Regions from separate parts of the Streptomyces sp. NPDC090445 genome, predicted to be linked through region 1. Evidence: riboswitches for the same ligand, from Rfam matches in the RefSeq annotation. Region 1 holds a riboswitch; each other region holds the start of a gene.

Region 1 (9,776 bases):
GGCCGCCTCGGCGTCCGCAGCCGCAGCCACGACCGCCGCCACCCCCTCGGGACTGCGCGAGGTGCTGTTCGTGGGCAACAACTGGGACGGCACCGCCGATGTCCTCGCCTCCACCGGCAACCTGGAGCGCATCGGCCGGATCAACGTGATCCCCGACAAGGCGGAGCGCCTCCGGGAGATCTACCTCAACCCGATCAAGCTGGGCTTCTTCCTCGGGATCCGGCACACCGCGGGCGAGGGCCACGACCAGTTCGCCGACGACATGTACACCACCCCGGACGGCACGGCCGTGGTCGTCTCCCGCCCCAGCTTCGCCGACGTCGTCTCCCTCGACCTGCGCACCGGCCGGATCAACTGGCGCTTCCCGGTCGCCGGATACCGCTCCGACCACATGGCCGTCTCGCCCGACGGCACCCGCGTCGCCGTTTCCGCGTCCACCGCGAACACCGTCCACGTCCTCGACATCGCGACCGGCCGCCAGGTCGGCTCCTTCGCCACCGGCGACAAGCCGCACGAGAACACTTTCACCCGCGACGGCCGGTTCCTGTGGAACAGCGCCATCGGCGACGTGACCTCCGCCCTGGACGCCCCCTGGCTGGACTGGACGAAGGGCGACCGCAAGATCACGGTGGCCGACGCGCAGACCTTCCGCACGGTCCGCACCATCGACATGCGGGAGCGGCTGAACGCCTTCGGGCGCAAGGACCTCTCCGACGCGGTGCGGCCGATGTCCCTGACCCCCGACGAGTCCGCGCTCTACTTCCAGGTGTCGTTCTTCAACGGCTTCGTCGAGTACGACGTCGCCGCCGACCGGGTCACCCGCGTCAAGACCCTCCCGCAGAACCCCGGCACCAGCGGCGACCGCACCACCTGGGTCAACGACTCCCGCCACCACGGCATGTCGATGAGCCCCGACGGCACCAAGCTGTGCATCGCCGGCACCATGGACGACTACGCCACCGTCGTGGACCGGGCCACCCTCACCGAAGGCCCGCTCGTCCCCGCCGACAAGCCGTACTGGGCCACCGTCGACGGCGACGGCACCGGCTGCGTGATCTCCGAGAGCGGCTCCGACCGGGTCACCGCCATCGACTTCGCCACCGGAGCCAAGCGGGTGTCCGTCCCCGTCGGCGACCACCCGCAGCGCATCCGGATCGGCCACGTCCCGGCCGGCTGGACGGGCCCCGCCAGGTGACTCCGCAGGCCTGCAGGCTCAGGCCGGCCGCCGCCCGACGGCGGCCGCCGACACCCCGAACGCCGGCAGACCGAACGAGGCGTGCCCCGGGGCCGCCGCCGGCACCCGGGTCGCCGCCGGCACCGGGGCCGGGGCGCGGCGCAGGTCCTCCTCCCCGTAACGGCGGGCGCTGCGGTGCCAGTGGAGGTTGGACGCCATCCAGTCCTCCAGCCCCCGTACGTACGCGTCCAGCGAGGCGCGCGCCGTCCGGTCGAGGCCGTGGTCCTCGTACAGCACCGGGAGCTGGTGGTCGCGGATGTGCTCGAACTCGCGGATGCGCTGGACGAGCAGGTCGGAGACGATCCGGAACGCCTGCGGGTAGTCGATGTCGAAGAAGTTCTGGGCGACGAGGACGTGGTTGTGCAGCCCGCCCTCGAACTCGACGTCCCGCTGGTATGAGAAGAGGTCGTTGACGAGGCACCCGACGTCGGCGGCGGCGCTCTCCAGCGAGCGCATCACCCCGTCCCGCCACACCGCGGGCGGCACCCCGTCGTCCCCGCGGCCGGCCCTGGCCAGGAACATCGTCAGCTGACTGCCGAAGGTGAGGCGGCGCATCTCCGCGTAGTCGACCGGGTCGGGGATCCGGTTCACGGCGGTGTTGCCGATCTCCCACACCCAGCTGTCCAGCGTCCCGGCGACGTGGCCGCGGAATTCCGCCAGGTCCGCCCCGCCCATGCAGGCGGCCGTCCGGGACCACAGATCCTTCAGGCTCCGCTCCATCACGGTGGCCGGCTCCACCCCGGCCCCCTCCGGGCCGAGCGGCATCAGGGCGATCAGCCGGTCCGTCGCCGCCCGGGCCGCGGCGGGCGACTTCGCCCGGCCGAACACCCTGGGGTAGCAGTCGTCCGCGTACGTGCCCCAGGCCAGCCACAGCGCGCTCAGGCACAGCGCGCCGGCCGTGGCGTCGGGGTCCATGCCCGCGGAGAACAGGGCGAGGTCCATGCCCACCAGCTCGTCCTCGGTCCAGAGGTCCGAGCCGGGGTCGCCGGGCTGCGGCCCCAGCAGGCCCATGTCCCGGCACCAGTCGAGCAGTTCGCGGCGGGCCAGGTCGAGGTGCGGGCTGAGGGAGAGCGGGAACGGCATGGTGACGTCGGGCAGCAGCGACGGCCCCACCTTTTGGTACGGCACGTGTGTGAAGCGGCGCCGCCGCAGGCCTTCCGAGCGGGGGGTGAGGACGGAGCGCCAGTCGAGGGCGGCGGTGCCCGGACCGCCGGGCGCGAACGGCGGGGCGGGCGTCCCGGCGCCCCGCGCCCCCTCGTTCATGTACCGGCTGGAGACCATGTGCCACTCGTGGCCGCCGGACTGCCAGTCCTGCAGGCCCTTCGCGTACGCCAGGACCGCGGCCGCCTCGTCCGGGCGCAGGCCCTGCTGCACGGCGAGGGCGGGGACTTCGGCGAGGGCCGTGTACTCGAACTGCTGCAGCCGGGAGGTCAGCAGGTCGTTCGACAGGTCGGCGGCCTCCTGGGTGGTGCAGCCCAGGAAGGTCTCCAGCACCAGCACGGCGTTGGAGAGTTCGCCCTCCTGCTCGACCTCGCGCTGGTAGGAGAAGAGGTCGTTGCGGATGTGCACCGCATCGGAGAACGCGTCGCGCAGCACCTGCAGGGGGCGGGCGTGCGCGACCCGGGCCGGCACCTCGGCGGCCACGTACTCGACCAGACCGGCGGACCAGGGGGCGCCGCCGACCTTGCGGCGCATCTCGATGTACTCCAGGGGGTTGGCGACCCGGCCCATGTTGATGTTGTGGAGCTCCCACATGGACTCGTCGAGGAGGTTCCGCGTGGACTCGGAGAACCGTTCCCTCCAGTCCATCGACATCGCGGGCACGGTCCGCGTCCACAGGTCCTTCAGGCCCGCCTCGACGGGGTTCGTCGGCTCGGGGAACCCGTCGGCGAGGTCCATCGGCATGAACGCGGCCAGCCCGTCGAGGTACGTCCGGGCGCCCTCGCGGTCCTGGCTGCGCTTGAAGACCTCCAGGAAGTGGTCGTCGAAGAAGAACACCCACACGTACCAGTCGGTGACCAGGTTCAGTGTGTCGACGTCGCAGTCGGGGTGGGTGTAGGAGCACAGCAGCGCGTAGTCGTGCGCGTCGAGGTCCTCCTGGGTCCAGACACCCGAGCCCTCCAGCATCCCGAAGCCGCGGGCCCACTGCGTGGTGTGGGCTCTCGCGGCCTCCAGACGGGGGTTCAGTCGGGCCGGATGGGGCACGTAGAAATCCGGCAGTCGGAACGGCTGCGTCACGGCGGGTCAGGCCTTTCGGTCCGAGGGCGCGGAGGCCCGGACAGCGGCCCCCCGCACGAGATCAGCACGGGCCTACCCGCGGTCCCCCCGTGACAAGGCCGAGTTCACCGCATCAGGTGACACACCCACCGATGCCGTGTCACACCCCGCCCGAGGAGGCTAAGCGCTCCGCGGGAGGTCCCGCGACGGGCGGGCGCCTGGGCCCGTGCGGGACAGGGGTGCACAGAGGCGCCCGGCTCACCACGGGGGGTGGGCCGGGCGCCGTGCTGTCGGGCGGAGGGCTGCGGGGCGGGTTACTCCGTTGTTCCGCCCCGCCACGCCGTTGCTCCGCGCCGCGACTCCGTTACTCCGCCTCGCCCTCCAGGTTGCCCTCCGTGTCCAGGTAGACCTGGCGCAGGGCCTCCAGAATCTGCGGGTCCGGCTTCTCCCACATGCCGCGGGACTCCGCCTCCAGCAGCCGCTCCGCGATGCCGTGCAGGGCCCACGGGTTGGCCTCCTCCAGGAAGGCGCGGTTCTCCGGGTCCAGGACGTACGTCTCCGTCAGCTTGTCGTACATCCAGTCCGCGACCACGCCCGTCGTGGCGTCGTAGCCGAACAGGTAGTCCACCGTCGCCGCCAGCTCGAAGGCGCCCTTGTAGCCGTGGCGGCGCATCGCCTCGATCCACTTCGGGTTGACCACGCGGGCCCGGAAGACGCGGGAGGTCTCCTCCACCAGGGTGCGGGTCTTGACCGTCTCCGGGCGGGTCGAGTCGCCGATGTACGCCTCCGGCGCCGTGCCGCGCAGCGCGCGGACCGTCGCCACCATGCCGCCGTGGTACTGGAAGTAGTCGTCCGAGTCGGCGATGTCGTGCTCGCGGGTGTCCGTGTTCTTCGCGGCCACCGTGATCCGCTTGTACGCCGACTCCATCTCGGCCCGGGCCGGCCGGCCCTCCAGGCCGCGGCCGTACGCGTAGCCGCCCCACACCGTGTAGACCTCCGCGAGGTCGGCGTCCGTACGCCAGTCGCGGGAGTCGATCAGCTGCAGGATGCCCGCCCCGTACGTGCCCGGCCGCGAGCCGAAGATACGGGTCGTCGCGCGCCGCTCGTCGCCGTGCTCGGCCAGGTCCGCCTGGGCGTGCGCCCGGACGAAGTTCTGCTCCGCCGGCTCGTCCAGGGACGCCACCAGCCGCACCGCGTCGTCCAGCAGCCCGATCACGTGCGGGAACGCGTCCCGGAAGAAGCCCGAGATGCGCAGCGTCACGTCGATGCGGGGGCGGCCCAGCTCCGCGAGCGGGATCGGCTCCAGGCCGGTCACGCGGCGCGAGGCCTCGTCCCACACCGGGCGGACGCCCAGCAGGGCCAGGGCTTCCGCGACGTCGTCGCCCGCCGTGCGCATCGCGCTCGTGCCCCACAGGGAGAGGCCGACCGAGGCCGGCCACTCGCCGTTGTCCGTGCGGTAGCGGGTCAGGAGGGAGTCGGCCAGCGCCTGCCCGGTCTCCCACGCCAGGCGGGACGGGACGGCCTTCGGGTCCACCGAGTAGAAGTTCCGGCCGGTCGGCAGCACGTTCACCAGGCCGCGCAGCGGCGAACCGGACGGGCCCGCCGGGACGAACCGGCCGTCGAGGGCCGCCACCACGTGCGCGATCTCGTCGGTCGTGCCCGCCAGCCGCGGCACCACCTCGCGGGCCGCGAAGTCCAGTACGGCCGCCACGTCCGCCGAGCGGCCCGCGGCGTCCGTTGACAGGCTTGCGGCAACCGAGGCCACCGCGGCCGGGTCCCAGCCGGCGTCCTCCATCGCCTGCACCAGGGCCCGCGCCGTCTCCTCCGCCTCGTCCGCGGACGTACGGGTGGCCGCGGACTCGTCCAGGCCGAGCGCCTCGCGCAGGCCGGGCAGGGCCGTCGTACCGCCCCAGATCTGGCGGGCGCGCAGGATCGCCAGCACCAGGTTGACGCGGGACTCGCCGGCCGGGGCGCCGCCCAGGACGTGCAGGCCGTCGCGGATCTGGGCGTCCTTCACCTCGCACAGCCAGCCGTCGACGTGCAGCAGGAAGTCGTCGAAGCCGTCGTCGTCCGGGCGCTCCTCCAGACCCAGGTCGTGGTCCAGCTTCGCCGCCTGGATCAGCGTCCAGATCTGCGCGCGGATCGCGGGCAGCTTCGCCGGGTCCATGGAGCTGATCTGCGCGTACTCGTCGAGGTGCTGTTCCAGGCGGGCGATGTCGCCGTACGACTCCGCGCGCGCCATCGGCGGCACCAGGTGGTCGACCAGGGTGGCGTGCACGCGGCGCTTGGCCTGGGTGCCCTCGCCCGGGTCGTTGACCAGGAACGGGTAGACGAGCGGCAGGTCGCCGAGCGCCGCATCGGGCGCGCACGCCGCCGACAGGCCGGCGTTCTTGCCCGGCAGCCACTCCAGGTTGCCGTGCTTGCCCAGGTGGATCATCGCGTCGGCGCCGAAACCGCCGTCCTCGGCGCGGGCCTGGATCCACCGGTACGCGGCCAGGTAGTGGTGCGACGGCGGCAGGTCCGGGTCGTGGTAGATCGCGATCGGGTTCTCGCCGAACCCGCGCGGCGGCTGGATCAGGATCAGCAGGTTCCCGCGGCGCAGCGCAGCGAGGACGATGTCGCCGTCCGGGTTCTGCGAACGGTCCACGAACATCTCGCCGGGCGCCGGACCCCAGTGCTCCTCGACCTGCTCGCGCAGCTCGGCCGGCAGCTCGGCGAACCACCGCCGGTAGTCGGCGGCCGGGATGCGGACCGGGTTGCGGGCGAGCTGCTCCTCCGTCAGCCAGTCCTGGTCGTGGCCGCCGGCCTCGATCAGGGCGCGGATCAGCTCGTCGCCGTCACCGGACACCAGGCCCGGGATCCCCTCGGCGGGGCCGAAGTCGTAGCCGCCGTCGATGAGGGCGCGCAGCAGCACCATCGCGCTGGCCGGGGTGTCCAGGCCGACCGCGTTGCCGATCCGCGAGTGCTTCGTCGGGTAGGCGGAGAGGACCAGCGCGATCTTCTTGTCGCCGCGGGCGATGTGCCGCAGCCGGGCGTGGCGTACGGCGATCCCCGCGACACGGGCGGCACGCTCGGGGTCCGCCACGTACGCGGGCAGGCCGTCCTCGTCGAACTCCTTGAACGAGAACGGGACAGTGATCAGGCGACCGTCGAACTCGGGCACGGCGACCTGCGTCGCCGCGTCGAGCGGCGACAGGCCCTCGTCGCTCTCCTCCCAGGCGCTGCGTGAACCCGTCAGGCACAGGGCCTGCAGCACCGGCACACCCAGGGCGGCGAGCGCGCCCGCGTCCCAGGACTCGTCGTCGCCGCCGGCGGAGGCCGTCGCGGGACGCGTGCCGCCGGCCGCGAGCACCGTGGTGATCACCGCGTCGGCCGCCTCCAGGGTGGCCAGCAGCTCCGGCTCCGGGGTACGCAGGGAGGACACGTACAGCGGCATCGGGGAGCCGCCCGCCGCCTCGATCGCGTCGCACAGGGCGTGCACGAAGGCGGTGTTGCCGCTCATCTGGTGGGCGCGGTAGTAGAGCACCGCGATACGGGGGGTGGGGGTGGGGGTGGTGGCCATTCCCGCCGTCGCGTCCGCGGCCGCCGGCGCCGGGCGCTGGAGGGCGCCCCAGGTGGGGGCGGCGGCGGGAGGCTCGAAGCCGTGCCCGGTAAGCAGGACGGTGTCGGACAGGAAGCGGGCCAGCTGCTCCAGGTTGGCGGGGCCGCCGTGCGCCAGGTAGGCGTGCGCCTCGGCCGCGATGCCGATCGGGACCGTCGACGCCTCCATCAGCTGGGCGTCCGGGGCCTGTTCGCCGGTCAGGACGACGACGGGGCGGGTCTGCTCGGGGGCCAGCAGCAGGTCCAGGCCGTCCTGCCAGGCGCGCAGGCCGCCGAGGAGGCGTACGACGACCAGGTCGGTGCCGTCGAGGAGGCCGGGGAGGTCGTCGAGGGGAAGGCGGGAGGGGTTCGCGAACCGGTACGGCACCGGGCCGTCCGCGGCCGCTCGGGCGCTGAGCAGATCGGTGTCGGACGTCGACAGCAGCAGGATCATGCGGCGGCAGGCCTTCCTCGGGGTTTCCGCGCCCCGGGCAGTTGAGGACGGCGGGAGTTCCTGACTCACCCGGGTCGGCGGCTGCTCTGCCGGGTTCACAGTGGCGGGACCGCGCCGGAATCGCACCGGGCTTCCTCCCATGTCGCCGTCCTCGGCGATGAGCGGGCCGAATGGCACGCCGAAGGTCATCTTAGGTGCCGCTGCCCCCGGCCGGGAGTGGGGGTCGCAGCGCGGGCCGCGGCCGGACGGGGGGACCCCGCGAGGCGGGACGTGGCTGGTGAACCGGGGGTACGGGCCGCCCCCGGTGCGCCACGCGGCAGCGGATGCGGCAGGCGCACGCCGGGGGCGCGGCGGGAGCGAGCCGGGGCGCCCGCGGGGTGCGCGGACGTGCCGGACGGGGGTGCGCGGACGTGCCGGACGGGGGTGCGCGGACGTGCCGGGTGGTGTGCGCGGACGTGCCGGGTGGTGTGCGCGGACGTGCCGGGTGGTGTGCGCGGACGTGCCGGGCGGGGTGCGGGGCGGGGTTGGCGGCGGGCGCAGGTCGGAGGTGGTGACGGCCACAGGTCGGGGGCCGGGATTCGTGGGTATGCTCGCCGCCATGCCCACACCCCCCTCCGCCCCTGCAGCACGGGACGAACCCGTCATACGGGAGCGCGGTGACGCCTGCCCCGGCGCGCTGCGCCTCCACGCGGCCGACGACGGGTACCTGGCCCGGGTGCGGATCCCCGGCGGGATGCTCGGCGAGGACGCGGCCCTGCTGCTCGCCGACGCCGCCGACCGGCTCGGCGACGGGCACATCGACCTCACCTCGCGCGGCAACGCCCAGCTCCGCGGGCTCGGTGCGAGCTGCGGCGGCGAACTGGCCGGGGTACTGGACCGGGCCGGGCTGCTGCCCGCGCCCACCCACGAGCGGGTCCGCAACATCGTCGCCTCGCCCTTGACCGGCCTGGACCTGCCGGCGCTGCCGGACGTGGCCCCGTGGGTGGCCGAGCTGGACCGGCTGCTGTGTGCCGACCCCGAAGCGGCCGCCCTGTCCGGCCGTTTCCTGTTCGCCCTCGACGACGGCCGCGGCGACGTGGCCTCGCTGGACGCGGACGTCACCGTTGTCGCCCGCGACGCCGAACACGCCCTCGTGTACGTCGCTGCCGCCGCTTCGGGTGCTACCGCTTTGGGTGCTGCCGCCGCTTCGGCTGCTGCCGCCTCGGCCGTGGCTGCCTCGGGCTGGGACGCTGCCGCCGCCAACGCCGCCGCCGTTTCCGCCAACGCCGCCGCCAACGACGCCAACGCCAACGCCAACGCCGCCGCCGTGCTCGTGGCCGCGGAGGATGTGCCGCGTGCCGCGGTGGTCGCTGCCCGCTACTTTCTCGACGCGGTCCGCGCGGCCGGTACGCGCGCCTGGCGGGCTGTCGAACTGCCTGCCGAACACGCCCTGACCGCAGCCGGGTTGGCGGATCGACTGGCGGCCGCCCGGATCCCGGCCACCGTCGTGGCCGAGGCCGGCTCCGTTGCCGCGCTGAAGGGCCGCCGGGACCCGGGCGGCCCCGTGTCCCGCCCGGACGGGCCGGGGCCCGAGCCCGGGATCGTCGCCGGGCCCGGCGCGGCCGTCGCGCTCAGTGTGCTCGCGCCCCTCGGGCGGCTGACCACCGCTCAGTGGCGGCTGCTGGCCGGGCTGACCGGCCGGATGCGGCTCACGCCTTGGCGCGGGATCGTCGTGCCCGGCGTGCCGGCCGACCGGGCCCCGCAGGCCCTGGCCGCGCTCGCGGACGCCGGGCTCGTCACCGCTCCCGATGACCCCTGGCGTTCCGTCACCGCCTGTACCGGGCGCCCCGGTTGCGCCAAGTCCCTGGCCGACGTCCGTGTCGATGCGCGGGCCGTCGCCGCCCGCGCGACCGGACCGCTGCCCGTGCACTGGTCCGGCTGCGACCGCCGCTGCGGGCACCCCCGCGGCACCGCGTGGGTCGACGTCGTCGCCACCCCGGCCGGCTACGACCTCACCGTCCCCGGCGGCAGCCCCCCGCTCCGCGGCATCGAGACTTCCGATCACCTGGCCGCGGCCCTCGCGTCCGCACGCCGCACCACCTCCCACGACGACGCAGCGAAGAAATGAGCGAGTACACAGTGTTTGAGTACGAGAAGGACGGCGCGGAGATCTACCGCCAGTCCTTTGCCACGATCCGCGCCGAGGCGGACCTCTCCGGGCTGCCCGCCTCCGTCGCGCAGGTCGCGGTACGCATGATTCACGCCTGCGGAATGACCGACCTGCCCCGGGACCTCGGCTACACGCCGGACGTC
Region 2 (9,776 bases), on a different contig from region 1:
CCGTCGCCAGCTCCGGACACCTTGCGAGGACCGCCTTGCGTGACTGTTGCTCGTCCAGGTCGAGTGTCGCGGGGTGACGGGTGAGCCAGCCGGTGACCTGCCGGACGGACGGTGGCGCCAGCGCTGGCGGAACGCTGTCCGTTGCAGTCAGGCTGTACCGGATCCAGTCGGCCAGAATCGTGTAGCTGCCATTGAAGCCGCGTTCGGTGATCTCGCGGTGCAGCTCCAGGACCGTGATCCGGCCGTTCGTCTCGGCCCACCTCATTGCCAGGTAAGCCTTGAAAAGCCGTCTTGCGGGGGGCAAGACATCAAACGCGTAGAATCGCCGGCTGGTTCCGCGGGGAGGCGAGCCATCTTCTTGCGCCGCTGCTGCTTGTCACCCGCGAGGCGCCACGTCATAGCCAGGATCGGAGCAACTGCACAGAAGCCGATGCCGGGTCGCGGGCGGGCGAGCGGCTCAGGCGGCTACAGGTCGGTGTAGGGCGGGATGACGCGGACGATCGCGATCAGCCGCATGCGGGGCAGGGGCAGGGCGTAGAACCAGCCGTCGTCGAGGAGAGGGATGCGGCGCAGGCCTCCCGGGACGCCTTTGCGGCCGCCTTCGCCGATGTCGGTGACGTCGACGCCGACGTCGGCGAGAGCGACGAGCTCGTCGGCCAGGCGTTCGACCTCCGCGGTGACGTGGGCGGGCAGGCCCTTGACGACTTCGTCGGCGTTCGGGTCGTACTCCCAGCTCCAGCCGCTCACCTGACTCCCCCGAGCGGGATGCCGGCCTCGGCCGCGGCCCGGTCCAGGATGTCGCCGATCTCCGTGGCGATCGCCCGCGCCTGGGCGGGCGTAATGGCGTTGGCCGCCTGGTCCTCCAGCGTGCGCAGGCGCGCTGCCTGATCGGGGTGGCGTTCGATCGCGACGTAGAGAGCCCACTGGCGCAGGAACCGGCGCATCGGCGCCGAGCTGACCTGCTCGCGTGCACGGGCCACTGCGGTGGCCCGCTCGGCGTCGAAGGTGGGTACCGCATCGGGGGCGAGCCGGGCCAAGGCCGCGCGCAGGTCCTCGGCCGTCGCGGCCGGCTGCGGGCCGCTCCCACCGGGGGCGGGGTCAGGGGCCGTACTCATGCCGCTTCCGCCCCGTCTGCCGGCTGGGTCTGGGCGCGGTGATCAGCGGCCAGAGTGGAGACGTGCTGGCGCGACCAACCCACGCGCGCCGCGACCGCGGCCGGTCCCCCTCGCTCGTACCGAGCGGCAATCCGGCCGGCGGCCCGCCCGAGTGCCGTGCGGGCCTGTTCCAGTGCCTCGATGTGCTCGCTCACCGCCGCGGCAAGGCGGTCCAGCTCCGCGGCCTCGTCCGGGGCCAAGACGATCCGGGTAGCCCGGGGAGAATCCGTCATGCGCCCACCCTGCCCTACCCGGCACCGCAACCGCAACCGCACTTGACACTGCAAGGGGGTCGTCACCGCTGCCGCAGGCCGGGACGATGACCAGACCGGGCACCCTCTGCAGGACGATCCGGGTCCGGTGACGCGGACGTGGCGTTCGTGTCGGTGACGGGATTGTCAGCGGGGCAGGACTTCCTCGCCGCGGCTCAGGAGGCGATCCCGCGACGAGGGTGTAGGCGGTGGCCACCGCTTCCTTGCCGTCCGAGGTGGCGGCGGAATGGTCGGCCGTGGTCCGCGCGGGCATGTACAGGAGGCGCACCGGGACACACCTACACCCCTGTCCAGAGGTGCCCCAACCGGCGGCCGCAAGGCGCTCGCCGACCTGCCGTGATGCTCCGGGCTCAGCCGGACGGTCCAGCCAATCGCGTGCAGCACAGGCCGTGGGTGTCGGCGGTCGCACCGCTGATCGCTTCGGTCGTGTCTTCAGCGTGGATCACTTCGACAGAAATAGCACCACCAGGGCGAACTGACACAGGTTGGGCGCGAAAAGACCGCGCTTGGCTCCGGTGAGGGCCTGGCCCAAACAGCGCCGAGGCGAAACCCTCCGACTTCGCCCGCCTACAAGGGCGTCATGGACCTGCTGTCAACCAACGCTGATCTCTGTCGCCGCTATCAGGAGCACCTGCCGCGGAGGCTTCCCGACCGCCGACTTGCCGAGGCTGAAATTACGCACGCGCCAGAGCGGGACCCATGGATGTCCACCAGACAGGGTTGACAGCGTTCAGCCATCCACATGTGCGGTGCTACTCGGGTCGTTGAGCTGCGGGGTCCCAGTAGTGCGCCAGCATCGCCGCCGGCCATGCCGGGGCGGTGACAGGGCCGCGGGGTCCCATCTGCTCAAAGTAGGGGCCGAGGTCGTAGATCGGGGTTCCGTTCACGGCGTCGAGGTCGGTGACGTGGAGGTCTCTGCCGTCGACCTTGAGCAGCCGGGGAAAGCTTGTTGCCATGCGGTTGGGGCGCCTGTGGTTTCGGTGCACGAAGGTCCCCGTGGGTTCCCAGGCCGGGTCGCTGCGGGGGCTGCGGGCTCCGAGGTGGAGGTCGGCGTCAGATCCCAGGTGGAAGTGCCAGGTCACGATGAGGTGGGAGAACTCGTCGAGGCCTCGCAGGGTGTCCAGGGGGAAGTCCGGGCGCAGGCGGATGATCGATACGACTCCGCCCTGATAGTCGTCGGCCGGCTTCTCGTGACCGCCGACGACGTGGGCAATGGCCTCCAGCGTGATCCGGTCGTGCACGCAATCCTCCCCTGGGACTCCCGGCCCGGCGTTGGCGTTGCCCCGGCTCGGGCCGATGTTGCGATGGCTCGGTCAGCGTATCCGGGTGATCACCATGCGAGCGCGGTCGTCCAAGTTCGCCAGCGCGGTTCCAGGAGATCAAGGGCGTTGGCCCCTACACGGCCGCGGTCATGGCCTCCCACGCCTCCCGCGACCCCTCCGTCTTCGGCATCGACGTCTGGAACCGGAAGATCTTCGCGCGGAGGATCCTCGGCGTCCCGGACGCCGACGCCGAAGTGATCACCCGCCGTATGAACGAGCTCTTCCGCGGCCATGCCGGCACCGCGGCCCTCTACCTCGTCGAGCACGAATACCTCGCCACCCCCGTCGCCCCGCTCCTCGCCCCGGCAAGCATCAGCGCCTGGAACCAGGCCCTGGAGGCCACCACCAGCTGAGCCTTCCTCACACTCCACAGGGCAGCGGCGCACCCCGCCACTGCCCTCCCCGTCATGCCCTCAGACGCCCGGGCCCGGCGACCGCACCGATGCCCGCAATCCCCCGGAAGAGTGACAGGAATCTGTTCGAGCGAGTTTCAACGCCACCACCGCAGGCCTACCAAGCCCACAAGGCCAGACTAGAACATCCGTTCACCACTCGCCCCCAATTCGGCCGTGACGCACCCGATCGGGAGCCGTTCTTAGAGCACCAGTACCAGCCCTGCACCCATCCGGAGGATCCCGTGCATCCCCTGCCGAACCGACTCGACACCACCGCCGCAATCGAACACCCCCGGCCCGCCCCGTGCTCGCGCCCGGCCGGCGGGCGCCGCGTTGACGCCTCCTCCTCCCGTAGCCGCGACTCACGACCGGATACCAGGAGGGCCGCGTGAGCAAGGACTCGACGACCGGATCCGGCGCCGCGGGGGTGTCGGACTCGGAGCAGCTCCTCTTCGGCGGCGAGCTCGCCTACGACATCGGGTGGGACCGGCACGAGGGCGCCTGGCTCAAGCTCGGACTCTGGACCATGGCGCGGGAACTGCCGCGCCTGGTGGCGACCGGGCTGCGGCTCGCGCACCTGGCCGATACCCGGGCCCTGCGCATGGTCCTGGCCTCCGAGGCCGGCCGTGGCATCACCCAGGCGATCGGCCTGATCGCAGTCAACAGCGTGCTCGGCCACATCCTCGCGGACGGCAGCACAAACGAGCGCCTCACCCAGGCGGTCCCCGCGCTCTCGGTCGTGGCCGCCACCGCGTTCCTCGGCTCACTGCTGCGCTCGGCCTCGACCGCGGCCACCTGAACCCTGGAGCCGAAAGTCCAGCGGGTGGCCACCGAGCAGTACCTGGGGCTCGTGCACCGTGCGGAGCTCGCGGCGATCGAGGACGACGAGTTCCACCGGCTCCTCGACGCGGCCCGGTACGGCGCCGACTCCGCCCGGCGCATGATCCGCTACTGCACCAGCACCCTCAACGCGGGAGTGTCCCTGCTCGCGGCGGCCGGCGTACTGACCGTCCTGCACCCGGTGCTGCTGCCCCTCCTGGTCCTGATGACGCTGCCGAGTGCGTGGAGTTCGCTGATGATCTCCCGGCAGAAGTACATCTCCTTCCACGCCTTCGTCCAACACGCCCGGGCCGGACACCTGATCGGCCAGCTGCTGACCCAGAAGGAGGCGGCTGCGGAGGTCCGCGTCCACCGCGTCGGCCCGTTCCTGCTGGGCCACTTCCGGACCATGGTCGAGACCAGCGAACGCGAACAGACCCGCCTGGCCCGCCGAGCTGCACGGATCGGGCTCGTCGCCGACGGCGCCGGCGGCATCGCCACCCTCCTGACGTACGGCGCCCTGGGCGCGTTGCTGTGGGGCGGGGCCATGGACCTGGCAGTCGCGGGCACGGCCGTGCCGGCCATCCGTACCGGCGCCGCGAGCCTGGACACGCTCGTGCTGCAGATCACCGAACTGCACCAGGAGTCCCTGTTCGTCGCCGACTTCGAGCGGCTGTGCCGGGAGGCGAAGACCCGGGCCATCCCGGTCGGCGGACGGGCGCTGCCCGAGCGGCTGCGCGAAGTCCGCTTCGACAAGGTCACCTTCACCTACCCCGGCAGCAGCGGCGACGAGCCGGAGCCCGCCCTGCGCGAGGTCAGCCTGTCGTTCCCTGCCGCGAAAGGGTACCCGTCCCAGCCCCATGGCCTTGGAGCAGACCGGACGCTTCGCCCGCGCCTTCCGGTCCCGGTACCCGAAGGCGGTCCTCGACATCGTCGAGATCATCTCCGAGGGCGACCGCACCGTGGCCCGCTTGCGGCGATCGGCGGCAAGGGGCCTTCACCCGCAACGCCGACCGGTACCTCCTCGACGGCCGCGTCCAGGCCGCGATCGCGTGCGCCAAGGACCTGCCCGGCCCGCACGACCGATCCCCCGGCATCCTCGTCGGAGCGGTCCTGCCCCGGGAGGACACCCGCGACGTCCTCGTCCTCCCCACCGGCCACCCCGCGGCCGCACTCGCCGCGCTGCCGCCCGGCACCCGGGTCGGAACCAGCGCGCCCCGCAGGTCGGCCCTCCTCAAGGCCCTCCGCCCGGCACTCGTACCGGTACCGATCCGCGGCAACGCCGACAGCAGGCTCCGTGCCCTCGACGCGGGAACCCTCGGCGCGGACGTGATGATCGCCGCCCTGGCCGGCCTGCGCCGCCTCCACTGCGTACGGCCCCGCCTCCGGTCCACCGGTGATCGGGGTTCGGGCGCTGGTGGCGGCTGTCCGTCGCCAGGTCCGCAGTGGTGATGGCCGCACCGTCCAGGCCACGGCGCAGGTGGTCACCGCGCCGGCGGTGGACTGCCCGCCCGGCTCCCGGATCACTCCGGGGCAATCCGGGGCTGCGGCTGGGCGCGGAACACGTGGAGCTCGGTCATCAGGGGATCCCGCCATGGTGGTGGCCGCGCGGCCTGCCCAGCGAATCCGGGTTCGCGCAGCGCTGGCAGCGCACACCACGCACCGTGACTGACCCGGCCGAGATCGCGGCGCTCACGGGGCGGCCGGTCAGTCCCTCTGACACATATAAGTTGACACCCAGGTACATTTTTATTGCGTTATCGCAGGTCAGAACATCCTGCACGTCAACTTTTATGCGTCACGTTGCCTATTGGGCTTTCATGATGCATTGTGATTCACACGCTCACTGAAGCAACTCAGTTGGTTATGTCACTTCAGGCGGTTTGGCCCCGGCGGCAACCGGGGCCAAACCAGTGACTGCGTGAGATTGGGCGGGTCCGGCCGACCATGCAGCGGTCGGACCCGCCCACCAGGCCAGGCCCTACCGGCATACCACGCCCCAGCTCCCTGCTACAGGAACTGCCTCACACAGTCGGCAAGCGCACCGATCGCAACCAGAGCTGCGATGAGTAACTGCATGCCGGGCGGCGGAGGCTGCTGGCCTCCCTTGCGCCGCCGACGCGTTCGCTTGCCCATCTCGAACCCCCCTCTCCACGTACCCCTCGCGTGGCGCGAGAGACCGCCCGCCCTGCGCGGGCGGAGTCGTGAGTGGTGTGACGGTTCGGGGCCACAATATCGAGAGATTCACGTCATGCAATGCCGTTGCAGAGAAATTTGCCGGTCAGAGCCGCCTTCCCCCTTTGCAAAAACGAGCTCCTTCCGGGTCCTCAAGCCAGGTGGCCGGATCGGTGTCTCCGACGTCGTCGCCGACGACATCCTCACCCCTGAGCAGAGGGCCGAGCGCGGGGACTACGTCGGCTGCATCGCCGGCGCCCTCTCCTTCGCCAGTACCGCGCCGGGCTGGAGGCCGCCGGGTTCGCGAACGTCGAGATCACCCCGACGCACGCTGTCGCCGACGGCTTGCACTCCGCCATCATCCGAGCCCTCAAGCCCGCATCCGGTCCGGGCATCGGTGCTGGCCAGGCGAAGGCCGTTGCGAGAGGGGACTTCGGAAGCTGAACCACAGGCAGGGCTGATGTACCGGCTATCTGACCGGGCGGGCCGACGTTGAGGCCTTGCCGGGTGGTCGGTTTGGAAGGCCGTGGGGCGGCCCCTTCGGGACGTGAGACGTACGCCATCCGGCTCGGCCGCCGAAATGCTCAGGACTGTGACCTAGGGTGAGAGCGCAGCTGGTTCGCCCCGTCCTCCCCCATGGCCTGAACGGCATGGGGGACCCCATGGCGGGATGCGTCGTAAGAGGGAACCCGGTGGGAATCCGGGACTGCCCCGCAGCGGTGAGCGGGAACGACCGCCGTCATACGCACTGGGAACGCGAGTTCCTGGGAAGCGACGGCCGGTAGGTGTCCGCCGGGTCCACCACCCGGCAGGCGTGCCCGCGAGTCCGAAGACCTGCCCGCTGCCCGTGCGCGACGAGCGCGTACGGAGACCCGAGGGCCTCGTGGGCGGGCCGGCGGCAGCGGGCACACACCGGCCCGTCGCTCCTTCGCGCCCGCGGCACGCCGCCGGGTCGAGCCACGACTCGCGAAGGAGAGTTCCGTGACCACGGACACCACCGCAGGCAACCGCGCCCACAAGGCGCCGGCCGACTCCCGTGTGACCCTCGCCCACATCATGAGCGAGCACGACACCAACCTCTACGGCACCATCCACGGCGGCGTCGTCATGAAGCTCATCGACGACGCAGCCGCGGCCTCGGCCGGCCGCCATGCCGACGGCCCCGCCGTCACGGTCTCCGTGGACCGCATGACGTTCATCGCGCCTGCCCGCGCCGGGGACCTCCTCACCGTCCACGCCCTCCTCGAACGCGCCGGCCGGACCTCGATGACGGTGGCCGTACGCGTCACCGCCGAACGCTGGAACGCCACCACCACCCCCGCCACCGACGTGGCCACCGCCAGCCTGACCTTCGTCGCCATCGACGCCGAGGGCCGGCCGCGACCGGTCCCCGGTCTCGCGGAGGCGTAGGCAGGTCCGTTGTCAGGCCCCGGCCGCGTCCATGCGCTCGGGCGAGCGGGTGAAGCGGACCGGGGCCTGGAAACGGGCCTTGCGGGCGGCGCGGCGGAAGACGGTCAGGACGGCCGGGCCGGCCAGGCAGATGCAGATCGGATCAGCTGCTCCTTGGCCCGGTAGTCCAGTCCGCGGGTCGGCTCGTCGAGGAGCAGGACCTCCGGTGCCGCGGCCAGTTGGATGGCGAGGACCAGGGCGCGCCCCAGCCGGCTGCTCCGGCGGGGCAGTCGGGCCCTGGTCAGATCGTGACCGGGCCGTGGGCGGTGGCGAACTCAACCGAGACCAGGCCCGGTTCCTCATCCTCGACCCAGGTGACGTCGATCTGGTCGAGGGGGTGGTCGGCCGGTTCGCCGAGGAATTCGGCGATGGAGGCGGCGTCGCCGGCGATGGAGACCCCGTGGATGGTGGTGGAGGTGCGCGGGTCGGCGCTCGGGCGCTCCTCGATGGGGACCAACCACTGGAGGAAGTAGGGCAGTTGCGGGTCCTCCAGCAGTTCCAGCAGGCCGATCTGCTTCCACCTCAGGTCGAACCCGTCGGGGCGGACGCGGTGGCCCTCGGCCGAGGTGCGGCCGAGGCGGGCCTCGACCGGGGCGATGTCGTCGACGGAGACCACCCAACCGAGCCAGCCGCCGCCCTCGGCGGCGCGGCGCGCGACCGCCTGGCCGAAGGGTGCGCGGTCGGCGGCGGGGTGGTCGAGTGTGGTGACGACCTCGACGTAGGTCCCGCCGCTCAGCGGGAGAATGAAATTGCGGGTGCCGAATCGCGGGTGCACGCCCCCGTCGACGAACCCGGCGCCGAGGGCCGATCCGATCCACTGGACGGTCGAGGCGAAGCTGTCGCGGGCCACCGCATAGGACACGTGATCAAGTCGCACCGCGCCATCATCACCCGACAACCCGGACACATCCCTACGCCACGCCCGCCGCCCCGGCCGCGTCCGGCGTGGATTCAGCCGTGGAGCGGATCGGTCATCGTCATCCCGGCGGGGGAGGCCCGGTCGAAGCCAGGCGGCAGCGCTGCCGCCTCGTCGAGGCCCACGACCCGCTCGATCAGCCGCTGCGGGGCGAGTGCTGCTGCCACAGGATTTCGATCCGGCATGCAGCACCATGCGCACCGCACTTCCAAGAGACAGGCTCCAGCCTCGAGGGCCGATGACCGCGCGGGCCTGCTGAACGCGCCGGCCGAGTTCGGCGGCAACGTCCCCGGACACACGCTGCGGTGCAGCGGCCTCCCCAGCATTCTGCTGCTCGGCCGCCTCGATCAGATCCGCCTCCAGCAGTTCGACGTATTCGACCAGGCTGCCGAGGGTCTGCTTCAGGGCACTCATCCGAGAGTTCTGCGCGCCGGGCTGTCGACGCGCAGCGAGCAGGTTGCCGTAGTCGCGTGCAGGTATGGTCACCATCGGCTCGTCATCTGCGGTGGACCTGTCGTTCCGCGCATTCATCCTCGCCCCCTCGCCGTCCAACCACGGTCACGTGGGGCAACTTCGTCACACGGGTCGGGGTGTGGGCCGCTGCGCCCATCGTCGCCGTAGTCCCGCGCGCCAGGGCCGTGCGTAGTGGCGACGGCACAGCGAGAAGGGGGTGCGGCGGACACCACTCCGCCGCACCCCCTTCCACCACACGCCGCCGGGACCCTCAGCCCGGCCGCGGCACCGGGCCCCTCAGCAGTCCCGGTCGTAGGTGTGGAACCCCCGGCCCGTCTTGCGGCCCAGCAGCCCGGCCTGCACCATCCGCATCAGCAGCGGCGGCGGCGCGTGGAGGGGTTCCTTGAACTCGTCGTACAGCGACTCCGCGATGGCAGCGACGGTGTCGAGGCCGATGAGGTCGGCCAGCTTCAGCGGCCCCATGGGGTGTGCGCAGCCGAGTTCCATGCCGGCGTCGACGTCTGCCGGGGTGGCGAAGCCGGACTCGGCCATCCGGATCGCCGACAGCAGGTACGGGACGAGGAGGGCGTTGACGACGAAGCCGGCCCGGTCCTGGGAGCGGATCGGCGTCTTGCCCAGGGTCTCCCGGGCGAAGGCCTCCACCGTCTCCGCGGTCTCGCGGGAGGTGTGCAGCGAGGAGACGACCTCGACCAGCGGGAGGACGGGCACGGGGTTGAAGAAGTGCAGGCCCACGACGCGGTCTGCGCGCCCGGTGGCCATGCCCAGCCGCATGACGGGCAGGGACGAGGTGTTCGTCGCGA
Region 3 (9,776 bases), on a different contig from region 1:
AGCCGGCTTGGACGGGGTCGGCTTGGGGCTCGGGCTCGACCCGTCGGCGGACGGGCTCGGCGAGGCGGACGCCGACGGGGAGGGGGACGCCGAAGCGGAGGCGGACGGCGAGGCCGACTGCGGAGCCGAAGCGGCCGCCGACTCCGGGGCGGAGAGCGCGTTCACCGGGGCCGCGGTGTCCCGGCCGTCCTTGTCGCCCGAGCCGGGGAAGCCGCCGAGGTAGGCGAGCCCGCCGCCCGCGACGCACGCGGCGAGCACCGCACCGCCGACCGCCCGGCGGCGGCTGCGCCGGCGCTTGCGCAGCCGGCTGCGGCCGCCGGCCGTGGCCGGGTCGGGGTCCGGGAAGCCGTCCTGCGCGGAGACGGCGGGGGTCAGCTGTGTGACCGCGTCGGCGAGGTCGGCGTCGCCGGGGCCCGGGCGTCCGGGGCCCGGGTCGCCGAAGCCGGCGCCGCCGGGGCCCGTACCGCCGTCGCCGCCCGGGTAGGCACCGTTGTTCGGGTAGGCGCCGCTGCCCGAGGAGACGGCCTCGCCGGAGTGGCCGGAGTGGCCGGAGTGGCCGGGGTTGCCCGGGTAGGCCGCGGCCGCGGGGGCGAAGCCGCCCGTCGCCGCCACCGCCGAACGGACGCCGTCCAGCAGGACCACCGAGACCGGCACCAGCGCCAGGCCCGCCAGCAGCCCCTCGGCCGGGAGCAGCCCGCCCCACAGCCCCGCGCACCGCAGGCACTCCCGCGCGTGCCGGGCTATTCGCTTGCGCCACAGCGTGGACGGCTGTCCGTCCCAGCCGGCCGTCACCGACTGCAGCATGTCGCACGGCGGCTGCGCCTCCAGTGCCCGTTCCACCACCCGGGCCGACTCCAGCTGCGCCTTCATCCGCTGCACCCGCACCGCCGTGTGCTGCGGGGACAGCTCCAGCGCCGTGGCCACCTCGGCCCGGGTCAGCTCACCCGCACACTCCAGCCACCAGAGCGACAGCAGCGCCCGGTCGTCCGGCTCCAGCCAGCGGGTGGCGCGGGCCGTCTCGCGCCGCTGGCCCTCCAGCTGGAGCCGTACGACGGTCAGGTCCACGAAGTCGGCGCCGGGGTCGGCGAGTTCCCAGGCGGCCTCCAGGCCGCTCTCGCCGGGCGCGGTGCGCCGGGCCTGCCAGTACGCCCGTACGCGGTTCATCGCGATCGCCACCAGCCAGGACCGGAAGCTCTCGTCCGCACGGAGGGTGCCGAGACCGTCGAGCGCGCGCAGCATCGTGTCCTGCACGACATCGTCCACGTCGACCGACCCGTTCAGGGCACGCCCGACGACGTTGTAGACGAGCGGCAGATAGGTGCCGACCAGCTCGTCCTGCGCGCGGGGATCGCCCGCGCGGGCGGCCGCGACCAGCTCTGCCGTGTGCTGTGTAGTCATATGAGGTTTCCCTGTCCGTACCGGCGGTCGATGATGCCCGATATCTGGGAGACCGGCGAGCGCAGGCCGGATAACAATTTTCGGGGAAAGGTTTCGAAAACAGGTCCGGGGGGCGGGCGAGGGGACGGCCTCCGGCTTCTGCGGAACCCGGCGACAGGGGCGGGTGCGGCCGCTAGGGTCTGCGCAAGGAGTTCCGTCGTGGTTCCGTCGTGGGGAACGACCGGGGAGTCGCCTCGTGTCCTGCCATCCGTACGCGGCCCTGGCCGCCCAGCGACTGCTGCCGGTGCTGCGCACTCCCGGCGCGGACGACGCCGTCCGCCGCACCGAAGCCCTGCTGGCCGCCGGCTGTCGCGTGGTCGAGCTGACCACCACGACGCCCGGCTGGGCCGAGGCCGTCGCCCGGACCGCACCCCTCGCCGACGCGCACGGCCGCCCCGCGCTGATCGGGGTCGGCACGGTCACCACCGCCGGTCAGGCGGAGACCGCCCTGGACGCGGGCGCCGCCTTCCTCGTCTCCCCGTATCCGGCTCCCGAGGCCCGGGCGGCCGCCGGCCGGCGCGGCGCGGTCTTCATCGAGGGCGGCTTCACCCCGGGCGAGATCGCCGCCGCGGTGCGCAGCGCGGGCGCCGCCAAGGTGTTCCCGGCGCACGTCGGCGGCCCCGGTTTCCTCCGCTCCCTCACGGCCGTGCTCCCCGGGGCGGTGCTCCTCCCGACCGGCGGCATCCGGCCCGCCGAGGTCCGGGACTGGCTCGACGCCGGGGCCGCCGCCGTCGGCATCGGCAGCGGCCTGCCGGACGATCCCGCGGAACTGGCCGCCGTCTTCGCGGAGCCGGCGGGCCCCTGCTGCCCGGCCTGCGGCGGGACGGGCCGCTGACATGCCGGCCGGGCACGCGAACGGGGCGGAGAGAGAGGACGGAGAGGACATGAACGACCCCGGGTACGACGTGGTGGTCCTCGGCGAGGTCCTGGTCGAGATCCACACCGACACCGCCCTGCGGACGGCCGCCGACGGCACCCCGGCGCGCATCTCCTTCTCCGGCGACGCCCTGAACGCCGCCGCCGCGGCGGCCGCGGCGGGCGCCCGGACGGCCCTGCTCGCCGTCGTCGGGGACGACGAGCTGAGCGTTCCGCTGCTGCGCCGGGTCGCCGAACTCGGCGTGGACACCGCGCACATACGCCGGGCACCCCGCCCCAACGGCGCCTACCTGCTCGCAGCCGACACCGGGGGCGACCGCGAGTTCGTCTACTGGCGCACGCACAGCGCCGGTTCCACCCTCTCGCCCGGGCACGTGGAGGCCTGGCGGGACGTGCTCACCGGAGCCAAGGCCCTGATCGGCAGCGGGATCACCGGCGCCCTGTCGGCGGGCAGCGGCGAGGCCGTGGTGGCGGCCGCCGAGACCGTGCACCGGGCCGGCGGGCACGTCTCGTACGACCCGAACTTCCGGCCCCGGCTGACCGGCCGGGCCGCGGCCCGGCAACTGCTGGCGCGGGTCGCCCCGCTGACCGGGCTGCTCAAGACCTCCTGCCCCGCCGACGCGCTCGCCCTCGTGGGCACCGCGGACCCGGCCGCCGCCGCGGCCCGCTACCGCGCCCTCGGCGCCCGTACCGTCGCGGTCACCGCGGGCGCCGACCGGCTGCTCCTGGACGACGGGACACGCGCGGAGTACCACCCCGTACCCGTCAACCCGGCTCCGGTCGACGCCACCGGAGCCGGGGACTGCTTCACCGGCACCGCCACGGCCCGGATCGCCCTCGGCGACAGCCTCGCCGATGCCGTGGCCCACGGCATCGCGGCCGCCTCCCTGTCGGTGTCGGGACGCGGCGGGACCGGCGGCATCCCCCCGTTCGCCCGGACCGCGGCCCTGGCCGCCGTCCACCGCCGCCGAAGCGCCTCGGCGGACACGCGCCCTTAATCGAGTGGATCTTCTCGCCGTGTCATGGCATGGTTGTCCTCGTCGAAGGGGTGTAGCTCAGCTGGCCAGAGCGTCGGTCTCCAAAACCGAATGCCGCAGGTTCGAATCCTGTCGCCCCTGCCACGGTGAACCGGCGGTTCACGATCGAAGGCCCAGGTCCGGGTTGGCGGACCTGGGCCTTCGGCGCTCACGGGCGGCTGCTTTCCGGGGGGCCGTGCCGGTCTGGCAGACTGGTGTGGACCAACTCGGCGCTGCAGGACAGGAAACCGGTGCGACTCCGGTGCGGTCCCGCCACTGTGACCGGCCCCTCCGCGGAGCCGGAAGCCAGATACTGACGCGCCGCCTCTTCACGTCGGCCAGGGGACGAGGATCCCCCGGAGAGGCTTCGCCATGTCGCGTTCCCGCGCTCTGCTGCGCGCACTCGCCCCGCTTCCCCTCCTGATACCGCTCGCCGCGTGCGGCGGCCCCGGCGCGCCGGGCGGGGCGGCCCGGGACACGGCCGCGGGGGCGGCCGCCGCGCCCGGGTTCCCGTACACCGCCACCAACTGCGGTGTCACCACCACCTACCAGGCACCGCCGCAACGGGCCGTCAGCATGAACCAGCACGCCACCGAACTGCTGCTCGCCCTCGGCCTGCAGGACCGGATGGCGGGCACCGCCTACCTCGACGACGCCGTGCTGCCCGCCTACCGGCCCGCGTACGACGGGATCAAGGTGCTGGCCGAGGAGTACCCGTCCAAGGAGGTGCTCCTCGGCGCCGATCCGGACTTCGTGTACGGCGGTTACACCAGCGCGTTCGACAAGGCGCAGGGCCGCGACCGCGCGACGCTCGCCAAGGCGGGCATCAACACCCGGCTCAGCATCGAGTACTGCACCGGCGGGCCCGTCGGCCTGGACCAGCTGAAGACCGAGATCACCGAGGTCGCCCGCACCTTCGGCGTGCCCGAGCGGGGCGAACGGCTCATCGCGGAGGAGCAGCGCCGCGTCGACGCCGTCACCGCCCGGGTCAAGGACAAGGCCCGGCCGTCGGTGTTCGTCTACGACTCCGGCGAGGACAGCGCCTTCACCTCGGGCGGCCACGGCATCGGCAACGAGATCGTCTCCCTGGCGGGCGGGACGAACACCTTCGCCGACCTCAAGGACACCTTCGGCGACGTGTCGTGGGAGAAGGTCATCGAGCGCAAGCCCGAGGTCATCCTCATCTACGACTACGGCAGCACCACCGTCGAGACCAAGAAGCAGCGCCTGTTGAACGACCCGGCGCTCGCGGAGGTTCCCGCGGTCAAGAACCGCAGGTTCGCCGTGCTGCCGCTGTCCTCGGCCGTCCTCGGCGTGCGCGTCGCCGACGCCGTCGAGGCGCTGGGCCGCCAGCTCCACCCCGACGCCCCGTGACCCGGCCCGTGTCCCGACCCGTGGCACGCCGGGTGGGACGCCGGGTGGCACGGACCGCCGCGCGGACCGTCCCGCGGTCCCGTCCGCCCGTCGCCCTGGTCCTGCTCCTCCTCACCACGGCACTCGTCGCGTCCGCCGTGGCGGGGCTCGCCCTGGGCCCGGTCCGGATCGCCCCCGGGCAGGTGCTCGACCTGGTGCTCCGCGGACCCGGACCGGGCGGCGGGGCGTTCGCCTCCATCGTGTGGGACGTGCGGATGCCGCGGGTGCTCCTCGGCGCCGTCGTCGGAGCCGGCCTCGCCGTGGCCGGCACCGTCCTCCAGGCCCTCGTACGCAACCAGCTCGCCGACCCCTTCCTCCTCGGCGCCTCCTCGGGGGCCTCGGCCGGAGCCGTCCTCGTCATCGTCCTCGGAGCGGGAGCGGGAGCGGGAGCCGGAACCGCGGGCATCGCCGGCGGAGCCGGAGTGCCCGCGGCCGCGTTCGCCGGGTCGATGTGCGCGCTCGTCGCCGTGTACGCGATGGCCCGGCGCGGCGGAACCATGACCACCGGGCGGCTGATCCTCGCCGGCGTCGCCGTCCAGTACGTCCTGTCCGCGCTGACCAGCCTGGTGCTGGTGCTCGCCGCCCGCCCCGACCAGGTACGGTCCGTCCTCTTCTGGACCCTCGGCGGCCTCGGCGGCGCCCGCCCGGACGAACTGGCCCTGCCCGCCGCGGTGCTGCTCGCCGGCACCGTCCTGCTGATCGCCCTCGCCCGGCCGCTCGACCTGCTCCTGGCGGGGGAGGAGGGCGCACACACCCTCGGGCTGGACGCGGGCCGCTTCCGTGCCGCTGCCTTCGTCCTCGTCTCCCTCGTCACGGGGGTGCTCGTGGCGTACAGCGGGGCCATCGGCTTCGTCGGCCTGATGGTTCCGCACGCCGCCCGCATGGCCGTCGGGGCGGGGCATCGGGCCCTGCTGCCGGTCGCCGCACTGGGCGGGGCGGTGTTCCTGCTCCTGGCCGACCTGATCGCGCGTACGGCCGCGGCGCCCGAGGAGATACCGGTCGGCGTGGTCACCGCGCTCGCCGGCGGGCCGTTCTTCCTGTGGATGCTGAGGCGCTCCACGCGCACCGAGGGGGTGGCGGCATGACCGTGGGAAAGCACGCGCACCCACTGGAACTCACGGTCGAGGGCGTGCGTTACACGACCGGCGGACACACCCTGCTCCACGGAGTCGACCTCACCGCCCGGCCCGGCGAAACGGTCGGCGTGGTCGGCCCCAACGGCAGCGGCAAGACGACCCTGCTGCGCTGCGTGTACGGCACCCTGCGGCCCACGGGCGGCCGCATCCTGCTGGACGGCACGGACGCGGCGACCCTCGGAGTCAAGGACCGGGCCCGGCGCACGGCGGTCGTCCCGCAGGACGCGACCGGCATGCTCGGGCTGACCGTCCGCGAGGTCGTCGCCATGGGGCGCAGCCCGCACAAGCGGTTCTGGGAGCAGGACGGCCCGGACGACGCCCGGCGCGTCGCCGAGGCCCTGGAGACCGTCGGCGCGGCCGCCTTCGCGGACCGCCGCTTCGACGAACTCTCCGGCGGCGAACGCCAGCGCGCCCTCGTGGCCCGCGCCCTGACCCAGGACCCCGGCCTCCTCGCCCTCGACGAGCCGACGAACCACCTCGACATCCGCTACCAGCTGGAGATCCTGGCCCTGGTGCGGGCCCTCCCCACCACGGCCCTCCTCGTCCTGCACGACCTCAACCTGGCCGCAGCGTTCTGCGACCGCCTGTACGTCCTGGCGGCAGGCCGCACCGCCGCCGCAGGTCCCCCGACGGAGGTCCTCACGGAGCGACTCCTGACCAAGGTCTACGGCGTCCGCACCCGGATCGCTCCCCACCCCACCACGGCCGCCCCGAACATCGTCTACCTCCCCCCGAACACGCCCCGAGCCGACCACTGAGCGGCTGCGGGAGTGCCTGCGGGTGTGGCTGCGGGTGTGGCGAAGGGCGTCCGCGGGCCGGGGCGGGAGCCTTGGCCCACGGACGCCCTTCCCGGGCGCTACGGGGTGGGGGGCTGGTAGCCGTAGGGGCGGGTGATGATCTCCAGGGCGTGGCCGGACGGGTCCAGGAAGTAGACGCCGCGGCCGCCGTCGTTGTGGTTGATCTCGCCCGGGTGCTTCTGCCGGGGGTCGGCCCAGTAGTCGATTCCGGCCGCGCGGATCTTCCCGAACGAGACGTCGAACTCCGCTTCGGAGATCAGGAAGGCGTAGTGCTGGAGGGTGATGGATTCGGCCGGGACGGTCGCGAAGTCCAGGGTGACGCCGTTGGCGGTTTCGACGGGGACGAACGGTCCCCACTCCGTGCCGACCTCAAGGCCGAGGACGTCGGCGAGGAATTCGGCGGACTCCCGGTTGTTCCGGGAGTGGACGATCGTGTGGTTCAGCATGACTGACATGTGTGAATGCCTCCGCAAGGCACATCACGGGCACCTCCATGCCTCACCCGGTCGGTGACCGACACGCGATGCCGTGGTCGTGATCCTAGGCGTCCCTTCCGGGGGGAGTCCACCGCTCAAGATCCGTAAACGGCCTTGACGTTGTCCTGCGCCGGGTGTGCGCGGCCCGCCGGGCCCGCCGCGAAGGCGCGGAGGAGGTTTTCCGTCACCCGGGTCGTCAGGGCGCCTGCGCGTGCGTCCAGGCTGTGGTTGGCGCCGCTGCTGCCGTCGCCCGTGGCATCCAGGGCCTCCACCCAGCGCATGGTCCCGGTGGCGAACACGCCCGCGCCGCTCGGCACCGTGTGGTACGCCGTGTCCGCGTGGCTGGGCCGGCCCTCGCACACCACGGGGGAGTGCGCCAGGATCTCGATCGGGCGGGGTGTGGGGAAGCCGGTGTCGACCTTGTCGTACTCCACGCCCACCAGGTGCGCGAAGCGGTCGCCCGCCTTCACCCCCGTGCCCTCGAAGAGCCAGTGCCCCGGGTTGGTCACCACGTACGGGGCGTCCACCGGGTAGCCGTCGTAGATCACGCCGAGCAGCGAGCTCTCCGGGTCGGCGCCCGGCGCCGAACGGAAGTCGGTGGTCGCCGGGTGGCCCCGCTTGTGCCCGGGGTCCTGGTCGTAGGAGGTCTTGTAGCAGACCAGGGTGCGCTCCGGCCCCAGCTCGGACGGCTCCAGTCGGATCCGGCGGAAGCAGCAGTTCGCGCCCAGGACCGCGATGTTGGTGCCGGCGTCGCGGGCCGCGGTGAAGTGGGCCCGCTGCTCCGGCGACCAGTACTCGTCGTGCCCGAGGGACAGGACCGCCGCGGCCCCCTCCAGCAGCCGCTTCTCGCGCGCGACGTCGCTGGTCGTCGCGTAGGCCAGCGGTATGCCGAGCCGCTCGGCCAGGGCGAGCAGCGGGGCCTCGTACACGAGGAACAGGCCGGCGCCGTCGTCGTACTCGTACGGCCGGTCGAAGGTGACGGCCAGCGAGCGGGAGGAGTATCCGCCGCTCGGGCCGTCGTAGCTGCTGTGGCCGCCCCACCGGTTGTACGCCTGCCAGGTCGCCACGGCGTTGACGACGACCGTGCGCCCGGCGGTGGCCGCCGACCGCACCGTGACCGGCACGAAGCGCTGGCCGCCCTCGCCGCCCTGTGCGTCGAGCCGCAGCAGGTAGCAGCCCTCGGGCCAGCCCTTGGTGTCGACGGTGGCGGTACGGGGCCACCGGGCGCGGACCATCCGGGTCGCGGCATCCAGGGTGTGCTCCGGCTGCCGCACCCCGGGCAGGGCCTCGGAGCGCCACACGAGCCGGGCCCGGGCGCCGCCGTACCAGCCCATCCGGTAGGCGGAGACGGTGAACCGGGGCGCGGTGGTCGACACGTGCAGCCCGAAGGACTCGCCGGGCAGCACGCTCACCTTGTCGGCGAAGCCCTCGACGGCCCGGGCCGGTCCGGCCTTGGTGACGTGCCAGTCGGCGTTCCCGGGCTTGGCGTTCTCCGCCGTGACGTCGAAGCCGCCCGGTGCGGACGGACCTCCTGCGGGCGCTCCCCCGCCTGCGCCCCCTCCCTTCGCCCCGCCGGCGTCGCCGGTGTCGCCGGTCCCGCAGCCGGCCACGGCCCCGAGGCCGGCCGCGGTGGCCGCCCCCGTCGCGAGGGTGAGGAACCGCCGCCGGGCCGCGCCTTCGCCCTGTCCTCCGGTCGTATCATCCTGATGCATGCAGGGCACGCTATGTCACCGCCCGCGGCCTTCCGCCACCGGACCGGCCCCCACCGGCCCGGTCCCCGCCGCCGTCCGCCCGTGACCCTGCCGCCGCCCGTCCGGCCGTGCCTAGACTGGGCCGTCGATCAACGATCATGAACCGGTACACGGTGGAGGGAACCCCTCATGCGCTACCTGCCCCTGGGCAGTTCAGGCCTCCAGGTCTCCGCAGTAGGCCTCGGTTGCAACAACTTCGGCGGCCGCCTCGACGCCCGGGCCACCCGGTCCGTCGTGGACGCCGCCCTCGACGCGGGCATCACCCTCCTCGACACCGCCGACATCTACGGCGGCCGCGGAGGCTCCGAATCCCACCTCGGCCAAGCCCTCAAGGGCCGTCGCGACCAGGTCGTCCTCGCCACCAAGTTCGGCTACGCCGGCGTGGACATGGGCTACGGCCCCGCCGCCGGATCCCGCGGCGGCCGCGCCTACATCCGGCGCGCCGTCGAGGAGTCACTGCGCCGCCTGGACACCGACCACATCGACCTGTACCAGCTGCACAGCCCCGACCCCGCCGTCCCCGTGGCCGAAACCCTGGCCGCGCTCACCGAGCTCGTCGCCGAGGGCAAGGTCCGCTACATCGGCCACTCCAACCTCAGCGGCTGGCAGCTCGCCGAAGCCGCCCACGTCGCACGCGAAACGGGCGCGGTGCCGTTCGTATCGGCGCAGAACGAGTGGTCGCTGCTGCAGCGCTCGGCGGAGGCGGAACTCGTCCCGGCCGCCCGGCACTACGGCCTCGGCGTCCTCCCGTACTTCCCGCTCGCCAACGGCCTGCTCACCGGAAAGATCCGCCGGGGCGCGCCCGTCCCGGCCGGCTCCCGGCTGGAGGGCCGCGACGCCTACCTGACCGAGGCGCGGCTCGACACCGTCGAGG

What was found. A riboswitch is a leader RNA that binds a small molecule or an ion and turns the genes downstream of it on or off. The one in region 1 is predicted to bind cobalamin.
Region 2: linked by a shared signal. The riboswitch ahead of ACIQUT_RS33580 (acyl-CoA thioesterase) and the one ahead of cobN (cobaltochelatase subunit CobN) in region 1 are both predicted to bind cobalamin.
Region 3: linked by a shared signal. The riboswitch ahead of ACIQUT_RS30100 (ABC transporter substrate-binding protein) and the one ahead of cobN (cobaltochelatase subunit CobN) in region 1 are both predicted to bind cobalamin.

What each region holds. Positions count from the first base shown of each region.
Region 1 covers NZ_JBIVXV010000001.1:297,309-307,084, forward strand. The annotation lists gene ACIQUT_RS01355 (YncE family protein) at 1-1,195, shown strand, start outside; gene ACIQUT_RS01360 (germacradienol/geosmin synthase) at 1,214-3,472, opposite strand; gene cobN (cobaltochelatase subunit CobN) at 3,816-7,484, opposite strand; cobalamin riboswitch at 7,518-7,680, opposite strand; gene ACIQUT_RS01370 (cobalamin biosynthesis protein CobG) at 8,083-9,591, shown strand; gene ACIQUT_RS01375 (precorrin-8X methylmutase) at 9,588-9,776, shown strand, end outside.
Region 2 covers NZ_JBIVXV010000029.1:33,223-42,998, forward strand. The annotation lists gene ACIQUT_RS33535 (transposase) at 1-265, opposite strand, end outside; gene ACIQUT_RS33540 (hypothetical protein) at 466-747, opposite strand; gene ACIQUT_RS33545 (DUF6247 family protein) at 744-1,115, opposite strand; gene ACIQUT_RS33550 (hypothetical protein) at 1,112-1,387, opposite strand; gene ACIQUT_RS33555 (SAM-dependent methyltransferase) at 2,179-2,667, opposite strand; gene ACIQUT_RS33560 (hypothetical protein) at 2,838-3,101, shown strand; partial or broken gene ACIQUT_RS33565 (ABC transporter ATP-binding protein) at 3,670-4,803, shown strand; partial or broken gene ACIQUT_RS33570 (hypothetical protein) at 5,007-5,414, shown strand; partial or broken gene ACIQUT_RS33575 (arsenite S-adenosylmethyltransferase) at 6,253-6,581, shown strand; cobalamin riboswitch at 6,816-6,973, shown strand; gene ACIQUT_RS33580 (acyl-CoA thioesterase) at 7,119-7,547, shown strand; gene ACIQUT_RS33585 (VOC family protein) at 7,828-8,463, opposite strand; gene ACIQUT_RS33590 (hypothetical protein) at 8,538-8,669, opposite strand; gene ACIQUT_RS33595 (3-hydroxybutyryl-CoA dehydrogenase) at 9,253-9,776, opposite strand, start outside.
Region 3 covers NZ_JBIVXV010000022.1:10,063-19,838, reverse strand. The annotation lists gene ACIQUT_RS30120 (sigma-70 family RNA polymerase sigma factor) at 1-1,398, opposite strand, end outside; gene ACIQUT_RS30115 (bifunctional 4-hydroxy-2-oxoglutarate aldolase/2-dehydro-3-deoxy-phosphogluconate aldolase) at 1,634-2,272, shown strand; gene ACIQUT_RS30110 (PfkB family carbohydrate kinase) at 2,322-3,311, shown strand; tRNA gene ACIQUT_RS30105 (tRNA-Trp) at 3,358-3,434, shown strand; cobalamin riboswitch at 3,530-3,666, shown strand; gene ACIQUT_RS30100 (ABC transporter substrate-binding protein) at 3,702-4,703, shown strand; gene ACIQUT_RS30095 (FecCD family ABC transporter permease) at 4,748-5,827, shown strand; gene ACIQUT_RS30090 (ABC transporter ATP-binding protein) at 5,824-6,636, shown strand; gene ACIQUT_RS30085 (VOC family protein) at 6,735-7,130, opposite strand; gene ACIQUT_RS30080 (N,N-dimethylformamidase beta subunit family domain-containing protein) at 7,247-8,863, opposite strand; gene ACIQUT_RS30075 (aldo/keto reductase) at 9,032-9,776, shown strand, end outside.